DNA from 4 places in the Streptomyces sp. NPDC053560 genome. Region 1 is predicted to be linked to each of the others. Evidence: riboswitches for the same ligand, from Rfam matches in the RefSeq annotation. Region 1 holds a riboswitch; each other region holds the start of a gene.
What was found. Region 1 has a riboswitch for cobalamin ahead of ACIGQF_RS32295 (ribonucleoside-diphosphate reductase subunit alpha). Riboswitches for the same ligand answer to the same signal wherever they lie in the genome.
Positions count from the first base shown of each region.

Region 1 (3,341 bases):
GGCGACGGGCAAGCCGCGCGGCGAGCTGGCGAGCGGGCCGAACGCGCAGTGGGCGTACGGGACGCTGGCGCTCGGTTCGGCGCTGGCGCTGTTCATGTATCCGCACTCGATCACGGCGACACTGTCCTCGCAGAGCCGCAACGTGATCCGCCGCAACACCACGATCCTGCCGCTGTACTCGCTGATGCTGGGCCTGCTCGCGCTGCTGGGCTTCATGGCGATCGCGGCCGGGATCAAGGTGCAGAACGGGCAGCTGGCGATTCCGCAGCTGTTCGAGAACATGTTCCCCGACTGGTTCACGGGCGTGGCGTTCGCCGCCATCGGCATCGGTGCGCTGGTGCCCGCGGCGATCATGTCGATCGCCGCGGCGAACCTCTTCACCCGCAACATCTACAAGGACTTCCTCAAGCCCGGCGCCACGCCAGCGCAGGAGCACAAGGTCGCCAAGCTGGTGTCGCTGCTGGTGAAGGTCGGCGCGCTGGCGTTCGTCCTGACGATGGACAAGACGGTGGCGATCAACTTCCAGCTGCTGGGCGGCATCTGGATCCTGCAGACCATGCCGGCGCTGGTGGGCGGCCTGTTCACCCGCTGGTTCCACCGCTGGGCGCTGCTCGCCGGCTGGGCGGTCGGCATGGTGTACGGCACGGTCGCGGCGTACGGCGTGGCCAGCCCGACGCAGAAGCACTTCGGCGGCTCGAACGCGGAGATCCCCGGCATCGGCGAGATCGGCTACATCGGCTTGACCGCGTTCGTGCTGAACGTCCTGGTCACGGTCGTGCTGACGGTCGTACTGCGGGCCGCGAAGGCGCCGGCCGGGGTCGACGAGACCTCGCCGGAGGACTACACGGCGGACGCCGGCGACAAGGGCGTCCAGGTGGATCTGCCGCCGGCCACGGCGGGGGCCGCGCACTGATCCGCCCGCATGCGTGAGGCCGACGGGCCGCCGGTGAGAACCGGCGGCCCGTTGTCGTACCCCTGGTGCACACTGACGGCCATGGACTTCGTGATCAGGGGGATACGGGCGGCGGAGCACGCGCGGCTGGGTGAGATCACGGCCCGGGCGTATCTCGGGGGCGGGCTGCTCGACTTCGGGGCGGACGACGCGTACCTGCCCGTGCTGCGGGACGTGGCGCGCCGGGCGGCCGAGGCGGAGGTGCTGGTGGCCGTGGCGGAGGGTGAGGTGCTGGGCGGGGTGACGTTCGTGCCGGCGGGCGGGCCGTGGGCGGACATCGCGGGGCCGGGCGAGGCGGAGTTCCGGATGCTGGCGGTGGCGAAGGAGGCGCGCGGCCGGGGTGCGGGCGAGGCGCTGGTACGGGCGTGTCTGGACCGGGCGCGGGAGACTCCGGGCTGCGGTCGGCTGGTGCTGTCCACGCAGCGTGCGATGCACGGCGCCCACCGTCTCTACGGGCGGCTGGGGTTCACCCGGACGCCGGAGCGCGACTGGTCGCCGGTGCCGGGCCTCGACACCCTGCTGACGTACGCCCGGGATCTGAAACCCGGGATCTGAATCCCGAGAGCCCGCACCGGGACCTGACGCCCCGACAGCTGACACGCCGGACCTGACGTCCGCGGGCCGAGCCTCCGCAAGCGCCGCGCGGCCGCGCCGCCGCCTGCCCGCGCCGCCGGCGGCCCGTGACCATCCGTGCGTACCGCTGTACGCACAGCAGTACAGCGACACAAGATATAGGGATGGTCGCGAGAGGCGGCACAAGATGTATGCTCGTCCTCGCTGTCGCCGCAGGGGAATCCGGTGCGAATCCGGAACTGTCCCGCAACGGTGTGCCGAGTGGGTATTTACCGCCCGCTCGCGAGTCCGATGACCTGCCGACGGTACGCCCGCAGCCGTCCCGGCACGGGCGTCGAGACGTCCGGGCTCCGCGGGTTGGGCCGGTGGACGCTGCGTGGTGTGCCCGCGTGCCCGGCATGGTCCGGCGCGGCTGCCCGTACGCCTCCGTCACCCCTCCCCGGCACCGGCCGAGTGGAGGAGAGCACAAGGTGACCATCGCGCCAGCGGAGTCAGCACAAGAGGCGCAAGCGGCACAGGAGGCGCAGGCCCCTCGGACAGTGGCCGAGCGGCCCGATGACGCTCCCGGTACGGCCCTGCTGCGCACCCTGACCGGCCTCACCGCCGACCTGCCGGCCACCGACCCGGGCAAGGTCGCGGCTGCCGCGCTGCGCGGCCGGCACGCCGGTTCGGACGAGGCGGAGCTGCGGGAGCTGGCGATGGAGGCCGCGGCGGGGCTGATCGGCGACGAGCCGCAGTACTCCAAGCTGGCCGCGCGGCTGCTGACGGCCGCGATCGCCGAGGAGGCCGCGAGCCAGGGCGCGACGGGCTTCGCCGCTTCGGTCGCCACCGGTCACCGCGAGGGGCTGATCGCCGACTCCACGGCCGAGTTCGTCACCGCGCACGCCGCCGCGCTGGACGCGCTGGTCGACCGGGCGCTCGCGGACGGCGCCGACGACCGTTTCGGCTACTTCGGCCTGCGCACGGTGTACTCCCGCTACCTGCTGCGGCACCCGCTCACCCGCAAGGTCGTCGAGACGCCGCAGCACTTCCTGCTGCGGGTGGCGTGCGGCCTGGCCGAGGACCACTCCGAGCGGGCGCTCGCTGACGTCGCCGAGCTGTACGCGCTGACCAGCACGCTCTCCTACCTGCCCTCCTCCCCCACGCTCTTCAACTCCGGCACCCGTCACCCGCAGATGTCCTCCTGCTATCTGCTGGACTCGCCGCTGGACGAGCTGGACTCGATCTACGACCGGTACCACCAGGTCGCGCGCCTCTCGAAGCACGCGGGCGGCATCGGTCTGTCGTACTCCCGCGTGCGCGCCCGCGGTTCGCTGATCCGCGGCACCAACGGGCACTCCAATGGCATCGTGCCGTTCCTGCGCACGCTGGACGCCTCGGTCGCGGCCGTGAACCAGGGCGGCCGCCGCAAGGGCGCGGCCTGTGTGTACCTGGAGACCTGGCACGCGGACATCGAGGAGTTCCTGGAGCTGCGGGACAACACGGGTGAGGAGGCGCGGCGTACGCACAATCTGAACATCGCGCACTGGATCCCGGACGAGTTCATGCGCCGGGTGGAGGCCGACGCGGACTGGTCGCTGTTCTCGCCGGTGGACGCGCCGGAGCTGGTGGATCTGTACGGCGCCGAGTTCGATGCCGCGTACCGGAAGGCGGAGGCCGAGGGGAAGGCCGTCAAGGCGGTGCCGGCCCGCACGCTGTACGCCCGGATGATGCGCACGCTGGCGCAGACCGGCAATGGCTGGATGACCTTCAAGGACGCCGCGAACCGGACCGCGAACCAGACGGCGGAGCCGGGCCGGGTCGTGCACTCCTCGAA
Region 1 covers NZ_JBITXI010000016.1:1,445-4,785, forward strand. Annotated here, with positions in the region: gene mctP (monocarboxylate uptake permease MctP) at 1-913, shown strand, start outside; gene ACIGQF_RS32290 (GNAT family N-acetyltransferase) at 995-1,507, shown strand; cobalamin riboswitch at 1,687-1,844, shown strand; gene ACIGQF_RS32295 (ribonucleoside-diphosphate reductase subunit alpha) at 1,996-3,341, shown strand, end outside.

Region 2 (3,341 bases), on a different contig from region 1:
TCACTCGTTCCCCCTGCCCTGCCGTAAGAGCTGTCTGGGCGAGAAGCTTGCCACTGCTGATGAAGCAGGGACAGATGTGATTCAGCGACTTGTCGCCGTTTTACGGCGCCCGCAGGAGGCCTCCCGCAGGAGGTCTCCCGCAGCGATGACACAGAGGAAGGGGAGCGTACGTATTCCAGGGAATGCTCATTTCGTCGCGATCCGGTGGTGGTTTCGGTGAGAGTCCGCGAAAAGTCCTCAGCCGGGGAGGCGAACAGGAGAGCGACGGCTGTGGGTGCGAGTCGCCTCGGGACGACGTGCTCGGCCTGGCCGCCGTACTGCTGACCGGATGGTGCATCGCCTGTGTGGGGGCTGCTCAGCCGCCGGCGCACCGTGGGGCCTCGGGGGGGGATCGCATGATGATGTCGCCACGACGCCACGACACCATGCCGTCATGACGTCACCCGAACAGCGTTACGTGTGCGGCGGCAGCCGTTCCGCCGTCTGGTGCGGCGGGCCGGGCTGCGGAAGACTGGCCGCTGGTACGGCTGCCCGGAGGAAGGAATGGGGCCGCTATGGCTGCAGAGGTGGAACCGGCTGCTGTTCGCGTCCTGGTGTTCGGCGCGGCCCTGCGTGCCCACTCCACCAACGCGCGGCTGGCCGCTCTGGCATCGCACCTGGTCGCCGAGAGTGGTGCCGAGGCCGATCTGGCCGGCATGCGGGATTTCGACATGCCGTTGTACGACGGCGATGTGGAAGACGCGGAAGGGCTACCGGCCGGCGCCCTGGCCCTGGCCGAGCGGATCAAACGTTGCGATGCGTTCGTGATCTCGTCTCCCGAGTACAACGCCTCCGTTCCGGGACTGTTGAAGAACGCCATCGACTGGGTGTCACGCGTTCGACCGCAGCCCTTCAAGACCAAGCACGCGCTGTTGCTGTCGTCCTCGCCGTCGATGATCGGTGGCAACCGCGGCCTGTGGGCGCTACGTGTCCCGCTGGAGCACCTGGGGACGCGGGTCTACCCCGACATGTTCAGCCTGCCTCGTGCGCACGAGGGCTTCACCGAGGACGGTCGGCTCTCCCACCCCGGAGCACAGCAGCGGCTGACCGAAACCATCGCCGGGTTCATGCGGCTGGTCTGCGCCGACGTGCAGTTCGTCTGCCTGCAGCGTCGCTGGTACGAGTTCCCCGGTGACCGCACCGACGCACCAGTGACCCAGCGCGCCGAAGACTGACACGGGCATTGCGTGACCCAGCGCGCCGAGGACTGACCCGGGCATTGCTGCCCCTGACTTCGTGGGCAGCCGCGGTTGCCCACGACGGGCGGAGCTCCTGGCCGAGCTGACTCGTCCACGACGCCCGGAAGACATGGCTGGCAGCAATCAATGACGACCAGCACTTGATGGACAAGCCGATGGCCCGGACGAACCACTGCCAGAAGCTCATGCTGGGTGCCATCGACAGGTTCGGCCTGAATCGTATCCACGGGGCGCGGGTCGGACTGCTGCAAATGGTGCACGCGGTGCCTTCCGCAGTGGGTGGGCAGGGCGCGGTGCGATCGTCCGCCGCGGGCTGACCGAGCCGACGCGATAGCGCCCGAGGTCCCGAAGATTGCTAATGGCATGATGTCGGATGACAAAGGCGACGGCGGTTCGAGGAAACCGGTGTGAATCCGGTGCGGTACCGCCACTGTGATCGGCGAGCGGATCCCGATGAGCCACCGCCCCGCGCGGGTGGGAAGGCGGGACGAGCAGTAACCCGGGAGCCAGGAGACTCACGCTGTCGCCTCCTCGATGGACCCCGGGGCGGATCTCCCCGGTGAGAGGAAGGACGCGGCATGCCAGAAACGCCGGCCGACGTGGTGCAGGACGACAACAGGGGAGCCGAAAACTCGGTTCCCTGCCGGGTGGTCGTGTGCCGCGACTGCTGCTGCGGCACCGTCAAGGTGAGCGGCGACCACGCGGCGCAGACCGCGCGGCTACGCGCCGTGGCGCCGGTACGGATCTCCGAGTGTCTCGACGTCTGCGATCAGGCGAATGTCATCGTGGTGCAGCCGTCCGCGGTCGGCCGCGCGGCCGGCGCTCGACCGGTATGGCTGGGTCTGGTCAACGATGGCGACGCCACTGAGGACGTAGCCGCATGGGTGAGCTCCGGTGGCCCGGGCGTCGCGCCACGCCCGGAGATTCTTGACCTCTACACCTTCACCCCACCACGTCGCGTGAAAGCAACCTGATCCCGATGGACCGGCTCGCCGAACTGCCGCGACTGCGGAAGGATCCGACATGAGTGAAAGGGCGGGGGAGGCACGCGCCAAGGACGTGGCCTCGGCGCTCCACGACGTCGCCGCCCTGGGCGGCTTCTTCGTCCTGTCCACAACGATGGACCGTCACGCCGGGCCGCACGAGAGCGGACAACTCAGCCCGGCGGTGTTCGCCGCACTGGCTGAGACGGTGAACGAGCGATATGCCACGGACGAGGCGCGGATCGGCGTCTCCATCGCCCACTTGGGGCTCGCGGCCCGCTTGTGGTCCCCCGTGCTGGCCTGCACGCTCCTGCACGGAATTGTTCTCGATCTGAGCTCGCTGCAGTGGTCCGAGGGCGGCCCGGCTCTCCATCTGGCAGACCCGGTCGGCCGGTACACAACAGGACTGCCGTCCGTATCGCAGCAGATGTACGCCGAGGTCAACCAACGCATGGAGGCGTTGGAAAACCAACTCGCTGTCAAGATCTCGCCGCGATTGCTGGACGGCAACATGGCGTCGGCGCTCCTCGGGTCCGCGTCCATGCTGCTTCGGACTCAGCCTGACCTGCGAGCTCCACTCACTCATCTCACCATGGATCTGCTGGCTACAGGACGGCTTCGTGGTACCGGCCACATCACCGGCCCGGACCTGACGTTTCGTCGCCGCAGTTGCTGCCTGTACTACCGGGCCCCCGGCGGTGGAAAATGCGGAGACTGCTGTCTGGTGAACTGACGGGTGGAGCCGGTGCCTGCACGGACGTCGACGGAGGCGCTACCTCAGTGGTCTACGTCAGTAGTACTGGCGGAGAGCCGACGTGCTTCTGCATGTGTCAGGGGGATCCGCAAGCCGCCCCGTGCAGTAGCTGCCCCAGGATCCCGGCGCCGCGCACCACTCGAGGCCCCGGTCGATTGAAGTACGAGGGGCCGTCCAGCGCCCATACACGGCCGGACCGAACGGAGGGCAGGTCCGACCAGCCGGTGAGGCTCGTGAGCGACTCCGCTTCCTGCAGCATCCGGTCAGGTGGGAACCCGCACGGCAGGACCAGGAGGACATCGGGACGCACGGCACATACGGAGCCCCAGGGCATCGGTTTCATATGCTCGCCGGGAGAGGCCTGGA
Region 2 covers NZ_JBITXI010000015.1:159,735-163,075, reverse strand. Annotated here, with positions in the region: gene ACIGQF_RS32105 (NADPH-dependent FMN reductase) at 555-1,214, shown strand; gene ACIGQF_RS32100 (hypothetical protein) at 1,382-1,555, shown strand; cobalamin riboswitch at 1,588-1,776, shown strand; gene ACIGQF_RS32095 ((2Fe-2S) ferredoxin domain-containing protein) at 1,817-2,212, shown strand; gene ACIGQF_RS32090 ((2Fe-2S)-binding protein) at 2,262-2,954, shown strand.
Region 2: another riboswitch for cobalamin. It lies ahead of ACIGQF_RS32095 ((2Fe-2S) ferredoxin domain-containing protein); the one in region 1 lies ahead of ACIGQF_RS32295 (ribonucleoside-diphosphate reductase subunit alpha).

Region 3 (3,341 bases), on a different contig from region 1:
CCAGTACCGGGCGGCCCTCGGCGGCCCGGCGCACGATGGCGTCGGCGAGCCCGCGCTCGCGCAGCCACCGCAGCGCCCGTACGGTCCCGCGGGTGCCGGGCAGCACGACGAGGTCGGCGTCGGCCAGCTCCTCGGGGCGGTCCACGAAGCGCACCACGACGCCCGGTTCGGCGGCGAGCGCGTCCACGTCGGTGAAGTTGGACATCAGGGGCACGGCCGCGACGGCGACCCGCAGGATGTCGTCGCCGTGCGGCGCCGCGACCGTGCTCTCGCGCACCGCGCCGCGGAGCGACACCCGCAGGCCGTCCTCCTCGTCGATGCCGAGCCCGTGCCGGAAGGGCAGCACGCCCAGCGCCGGCCGGCCGCTCAGCTTCCTGAGCATGTCCAGCCCCGGCTCCAGCAGCGTCACGTCGCCGCGGAACTTGTTCACCACGTACCCCGCGAGGTGTGCCTGATCGGCCTCGGAGAGCAGCGCGGTGGTACCGAAGAAGGACGCGAAGACGCCGCCCCGGTCGATGTCGCCGACGACGACCACGGGGAGGCCCGCGGCGCGCGCGAGGCCCATGTTCACGATGTCGGTCCGGCGCAGGTTGATCTCCGCCGGGCTGCCCGCGCCCTCGCAGATCACCGCGTCGTGCGTACGGCGCAGCTCGGTCAGGCAGTCGGTGACCGTGCCGAGCAGCTTCTCCTGCCGCCCCTGGTGGTACCCCCGCGCGCTCAGCTCGCCCACCGGCTTGCCCAGCAGCACGACCTGGCTGCTGCGGTCGCTGCCGGGCTTGAGCAGCACCGGGTTCATCAGCGCGGTCGGCTCGACCCGGGCCGCCGCGGCCTGCATGGCCTGCGCCCGCCCGATCTCCGCGCCCTCGCGCGTCACATACGAATTGAGCGACATGTTCTGGGCCTTGAAGGGCGCCACCTTGACGCCCTTGCGCGCCAGCCAGCGGCAGATGCCCGCCGTCACCACGCTCTTGCCCGCGTCCGACGTCGTCCCCGCGACCAGCAGTCCGCCGCCGAGCCTTTCCCGCGCTCCGCTCACCGCGGCCTCCTCGTCCTTCGTGCCGCGCGCACCGCGCCCACGGCGATCCGCGCCCCGACCGTCGTCGCCAGCGCCAGCGCGCTCACCCGGCGCGAGAGGCGCACCGCACGCGCGATGTCGGCCCCCTCGACCGCGCGGGCACCGCCGTTGAGCACCGGGCGGTGCTCGACCCGCCCCGCGTACGCCAGCGTGCCGCCCAGCCGTACGCCCAGCGCCCCGGCGAACGACGCCTCCACCGGGCCCGCGTTGGGGCTCGGGTGCCGCTTGCCGTCGGCCCGCCAGGCGCGCCACGCGCCGCGCGGGTCGGGCCCGGCGGCGGTGGCCAGCAGGGCGGTCAGCCGTGCTCCCGGCCAGCCCGCCACGTCGTCCAGCCGGGCAGAGGCCCAGCCGTACCGGCGGTAGCGGTCGGACTTGTGCCCCACCATCGCGTCCAGCGTGTTCACCGCGCGGAAGGCGACCAGGCCCGGCACGCCGCCGACGGCGCCCCAGACCAGCGCGCCCACGACCGCGTCGGAGGTGTTCTCGGCGACGGACTCCACGACGGCGCGGGCCATCTGCGGCCCGTCCAGCGACTGCGGGTCGCGGCCGCACAGGTGCGGCAGCCGCTCGCGTGCCACGTCGAGGTCGCCGGCCTCCAGCGCGCCGCCGATGGCGCGCGCTTCGCGGCCCAGCGTCGTACCGCCCAGCACGGCCCAGGTGGCGGCGGCGGTCAGCGCGATGCGGGCGGGGGCGCAGCGGCGTACGGAGCGGGAGAGCAGGGCGGCGCCCAGGGCAGCTCCACCGGCGCACAGCGCGGTGTGCGCCGCGCCGTATCCGCGGTGGTCGCGCCACAGCCCGCGCTCCACGGCGGCCGCTGCCCGCCCGAAGGCGGCCACCGGGTGACCGCGGCGGGGATCGCCCACGGCCAGGTCGCCGAGAAAGCCCAGAGCCGCGCCGCACGCATAGGTGGCGTGTCCGGCACGCATCGTCGGATCAGCCCGCCGTCGTGCCTCGGCGGAACGGCCGGCCGCGGTCGCGTGCCGGGCGTACGGCGGAGGGCAGGGGTCTCGGCTCGGAGCCCGGCATGGCGTGTGTCCTCACTCAGGGTCCGCGCCCTGGCTCGACGTGACCGGCGACGAGAGTCTCCTGGCTCCCGGATCGACGCTTCCCCCGGCCTTCCAGCCCGTGCCTGTGGCGGGCCGTGGCTTCTCCTGGAGGAGCGCTCCCCGGTGACAGTGGCGGGACCGCGCCGGATTCTCACCGGACTTCCTCATCTGTCGCCGAATGGCACCGGGCAGTCCACCACGTGCCGCGAATGCCGTCAACTCACCCTTGACCTGCGACGCAGGCGTATGGCAGACCATGTGGCCGACACCACAGGACGGGGACACGCAAAGGCGCCCGGCGGCCGCGGAGTACGCGGCGCCGGGCGCCTTGGGCGCGGTGCGGGGTCAGCCGGCGACGATCAGGAAGATGCCGTAGCCGACGGCCGCGAGGCAGAGCGCGAAGCAGGCGTACCCGCCGGCGCGGGCGACGGCCGAGGAGCCGCCGGCGGCGACCGCGGTGGCGCCCGCCTCGCCCTCCTGCGCGGTCTTGCGGGACGTCCCCACGATGCCCAGGGTGAACAGGCCCACCATGCCGACGGTCACCACGAGCGTGGTGCCGAAGACCTGGCCGAGTGCAGCCCAGTCGATGTTCATGGCGTCGTTTCCTTAACGCGAGCGGCCGCGGTCAGCGGACGGCTGTGGTGGCGGGGGAGCGCTTGGCGGACTGCGCCGGGATGCCGTCGATGGTGCCGGCTCCGGCCGTGGTCGCGCCCGCGGGCGGCGGGGAGACCGTCTGGAGCGCGGTGGTGACGACACCGGCCGGCTCGATGGGCTCCACGTCGTTGACGTTGCTGTGGTCCACCGGCTTGCGCCGCGAGGCGGCCCAGATGGCACCGCAGATCGCGAGGCCCAGCACGGCGACGGTGGTGACGCCCCAGGTGCCCTGGCCCGCCAGGAAGGCGGCGCCCGCGGCGACCAGGCCGGCGGCCGGCAGGGTCAGACCCCAGGCGATCACCATGCGGCCCGCGGTCGACCAGCGCACGACGCCGCCCTTCTTGCCCAGGCCCGAGCCCATGACCGAGCCGGAGCAGACCTGGGTGGTGGAGAGCGCGAAGCCGAGGTGCGAGGAGGCCAGGATCGTGACGGCGGCGCCGGTCTGGGCGGCGAAGCCCTGCGGCGGCTGGATGTCGGTGATGCCCTTGCCCATCGTGCGGATGATCCGCCAGCCGCCCAGGTACGTGCCGAGGGCGATGGCGAGGCCGGCCGAGGCGATGACCCAC
Region 3 covers NZ_JBITXI010000004.1:58,588-61,928, reverse strand. Annotated here, with positions in the region: gene ACIGQF_RS10100 (cobyric acid synthase) at 1-1,036, opposite strand, end outside; gene ACIGQF_RS10095 (cobalamin biosynthesis protein) at 1,033-2,001, opposite strand; cobalamin riboswitch at 2,155-2,289, opposite strand; gene ACIGQF_RS10090 (hypothetical protein) at 2,467-2,715, opposite strand; gene ACIGQF_RS10085 (anion permease) at 2,747-3,341, opposite strand, start outside.
Region 3: another riboswitch for cobalamin. It lies ahead of ACIGQF_RS10095 (cobalamin biosynthesis protein); the one in region 1 lies ahead of ACIGQF_RS32295 (ribonucleoside-diphosphate reductase subunit alpha).

Region 4 (3,341 bases), on a different contig from region 1:
TCGTCCGGGTCCGCTGCGGCAGCGTGCGGCGTACGGTCATCGACCGGGGCCCGCCCAGCGGGACGTCACGCGGGGCGAGGATCTCAACGTTGCTCATCAGGCGTCGCCTCCCTGCGACTGGCTGGCTCCGCCGCCCGGTTCTTCGAGGGGCTCGACCTGCACGACGCGGATGCCGCGGTCGGTGAAGGGGGTGACCTGGTCGCGGAGCGCAGTGCGGTGGGTGACCAGGGTCCAGCCGGGCGGCAGCGCCGCCCAGGCGTGGAAGGGAGCGCGGCCCAGCTTCTCCGTGTGGGCCAGTACGTAGACGTGCGCCGCCCGGCGGGCCATCAGCTCCTTGAGGCGGGTCTGGCGCTGGTCGGCCTCGCAGATCCCGCCGTCGGCCGTGACGCCGTCGGCGGAGAGGAAGACCCGGTCGAAGGTCATCCGCTCCAGCGCCGCCTCGGTCAGCGGGCCCACGAACGCCTGGCTGAGCGGGCGGAGCGTACCGCCCAGGCACTCCACGTGGACGGACTCGACGTCGGCCGGTTCGTGCAGCGCCGTCAGGCCGGTCGTCGCCACGGTGAGGTCCTTCGCAGCACGCAGTTCATGCGCCAGCGCACCCACCGTCGACCCGGCGTCGAGCAGCACTGTCTCGCCCTGCTGGACCTGTGCCGCCGCCCACCGCGCGATCGCCCGCTTCTGCGCGTACGCCTCGCCGGTGCGCTGCCGGAGCGAGGCCTCGGGGTGGGCGGTGAGCGCCATCGCGCCGCCGTAGGTCCGGGCGAGGCGGCCGTCGGCGGTCAGCCGGGCCAGGTCGCGGCGGAGGGTGGAGGCGGTCACGCCGCAGCGCTGCGACAGTTCCTCGACGCTGGCCAGGCCCGTGGTGTTGGCGAGCTGCAGGATCTCCTCCCGCCGGGCCCGGGATGCGGTGGGCGGCATCTGGTGTCCTTACCGGTTCGTCGGTTCAGCGGGCGGTGGCCATCTCGGCGGCCTGCCGCAGCGCCTCGATCATGCTACCGGCCTCGGTCCTGCCGGTACCGGCGATGTCGAAGGCGGTGCCGAGGATCGCGGCGGCCTTCCGCAGCCGCGCGGCGTCGCCGATCACCACGGGACGGCACCGGCCGAGCGTGCCGGGGTCCAGCACCGCGGGGACGATGACCTCGGGTCCGATGCCGGCGCCGTCGCCCATGGTGAGGCCGATGAGGGAAGGGGCTGCCGCGCGTTCACTGGATGACTCCTTGGCTTGACGCACGGGGGCCCGCCGGCCCGGCCGGGGCCGGAAGCGCGGGGCGGGCCGCGGGCGGTGGGGGCGTACCACGCTCATCACCACACCGGCGTACCGCGGCGTTTCCGTACAAGTCCGTGGATGACCGTGGCGCTGGTCGTCAGCGGCGTCGCCATCCTGTGCGTCGGCGTCTACGGAGTCCTGGAGACGGTGGGCGTGGTCACGGCCGGTTGAGCAGCACGGCCGCGCTTGCCAGCACCGACGGCCTGGCACTACTGTCGCCACGCCTTGGTAACGGGAAATCCGGTGTGATGCCGGTGCGGCCCTCGCCACTGTGATCGGGAAGTCCGGCTCCGGCCCTCGCGGGCAGCCACTGGGTCCTTGCGACCCGGGAAGGCGGAGCACGGGCGGTGGTACCCGTGAGCCAGGAGACCGGCCTCGGCACGTCAACCATCCACGAGGTGCTGGAGAGGGTCTGCTGAGCCATGCACATTGCCGAGGGTTTTCTGCCACCGGCGCACGCGGTCGCCTGGGGCGTCGCATCGGCGCCGTTCGTCGTCCACGGAGTCCGGTCACTCACCCGTGAGGTCAGGGAGCACCCCGAGTCCACCCTGCTCCTCGGCGCTTCGGGCGCCTTCACTTTCGTCCTGTCCGCGCTGAAACTGCCGTCGGTGACCGGGAGTTGCTCGCACCCCACCGGTACCGGCCTCGGCGCCATCCTGTTCCGCCCGCCGATCATGGCGGTGCTCGGCACCATCACGCTGCTCTTCCAGGCGTTGCTGCTGGCGCACGGCGGCCTGACCACGCTCGGCGCCAACGCCTTCTCGATGGCGATCGTCGGACCGTGGGCGGGGTACGGCGTCTACCGGCTGCTGCGCCGGTACGGCGTGCCGCTGATGGTCACGGTGTTCTTCGGCGCGTTCGTCGCCGACCTGTCCACCTACTGCGTCACCAGCGTGCAGCTGGCGCTGGCCTTCCCCGACCCGGGCAGCGGCTTCCTGGGCGCGCTGGGCAAGTTCGGCTCCATCTTCGCTGTGACGCAGATCCCGCTCGCCATCAGCGAGGGGCTCCTGACCGTCCTGGTGATGCGGCTCCTGGTGCAGTCCAGCAAGGGGGAGCTGACCCGGCTGGGCGTGCTCCTGAGCGGCGGGCGGAAGCAGTCCGCCGCGACCGCGGAGGCGGCCCGGTGAAGCGCCACACGAAGATCAACGCACTGCTGCTGCTCGCGGTGGTCGCACTCGCCGTCCTGCCGCTGGCCCTCGGCCTCGGCGACCACAAGAAGGAGCCGTTCGCGGGCTCCGACGCCGAGGCGGAGACCGCGATCACCAAGATCGAGCCGGACTACGAGCCGTGGTTCTCGCCACTCTACGAACCGCCCTCCGGGGAGATCGAGTCGGCGCTGTTCGCCCTCCAGGCCGCCCTCGGCGCCGGTGTGCTCGCGTACTACTTCGGGCTGCGCCGCGGCCGCCGGCAGGGCGAGGAGCGGGCGCAGGCACGTCAGGACGACGGGCACACGCCGGACAGCGCCGGGACATCGTCCGCCGAAGGGGCCTGAGCCCCGTGCTGCCGATCGACGCGGCGGCGCACAGCAGTCGCTGGCGCCGCCGCCACCCCGTGGACAAGGCCGTGCTCGGGCTGGGACTCACCGTCCTGGCGATCTCCCTGCCGCCCTGGCCGGGCGCCGCGCTCGTCCTGCTGACGGCGCTCGCGGTACTGCTCGGCCCGGCGGGCGTGCCCGGCCGCCGGCTGTGGCGCGCGTACCGGGTACCGCTGGGCTTCTGCGTCACCGGCGCGCTGCCGCTGCTCGTCCAGGTCGGCGGCGCGCACGGCTTCGTGTCGCCGGCCGAGGGCGGCGCGGTCCGGGCCGGTGAACTGCTGCTGCGTACCTCGGCCGCCTCCCTCGGCGTGCTGCTGTTCGCCTTCACCACCCCGATGTCCGACCTGCTGCCGCGGCTGGTGCGGGCGGGGGTGCCGGCGCCCGTCGTGGACGTCGCGCTGGTCACGTACCGGATGAGCTTCCTGCTGCTCGACTCCGTACGGCGGATCCGCGAGGCGCAGGCCGCGCGGCTGGGGCACACCACGCGGGCGGCCGCCTGGCGTTCGCTCGGCGGGCTCGCCGCGACCGCCTTCGTGCGCG
Region 4 covers NZ_JBITXI010000009.1:149,316-152,656, forward strand. Annotated here, with positions in the region: gene ACIGQF_RS22620 (pirin family protein) at 1-97, opposite strand, end outside; gene ACIGQF_RS22625 (DeoR/GlpR family DNA-binding transcription regulator) at 97-918, opposite strand; gene ACIGQF_RS22630 (hypothetical protein) at 944-1,168, opposite strand; cobalamin riboswitch at 1,455-1,660, shown strand; gene ACIGQF_RS22635 (energy-coupling factor ABC transporter permease) at 1,690-2,394, shown strand; gene ACIGQF_RS22640 (energy-coupling factor ABC transporter substrate-binding protein) at 2,391-2,759, shown strand; gene cbiQ (cobalt ECF transporter T component CbiQ) at 2,765-3,341, shown strand, end outside.
Region 4: another riboswitch for cobalamin. It lies ahead of ACIGQF_RS22635 (energy-coupling factor ABC transporter permease); the one in region 1 lies ahead of ACIGQF_RS32295 (ribonucleoside-diphosphate reductase subunit alpha).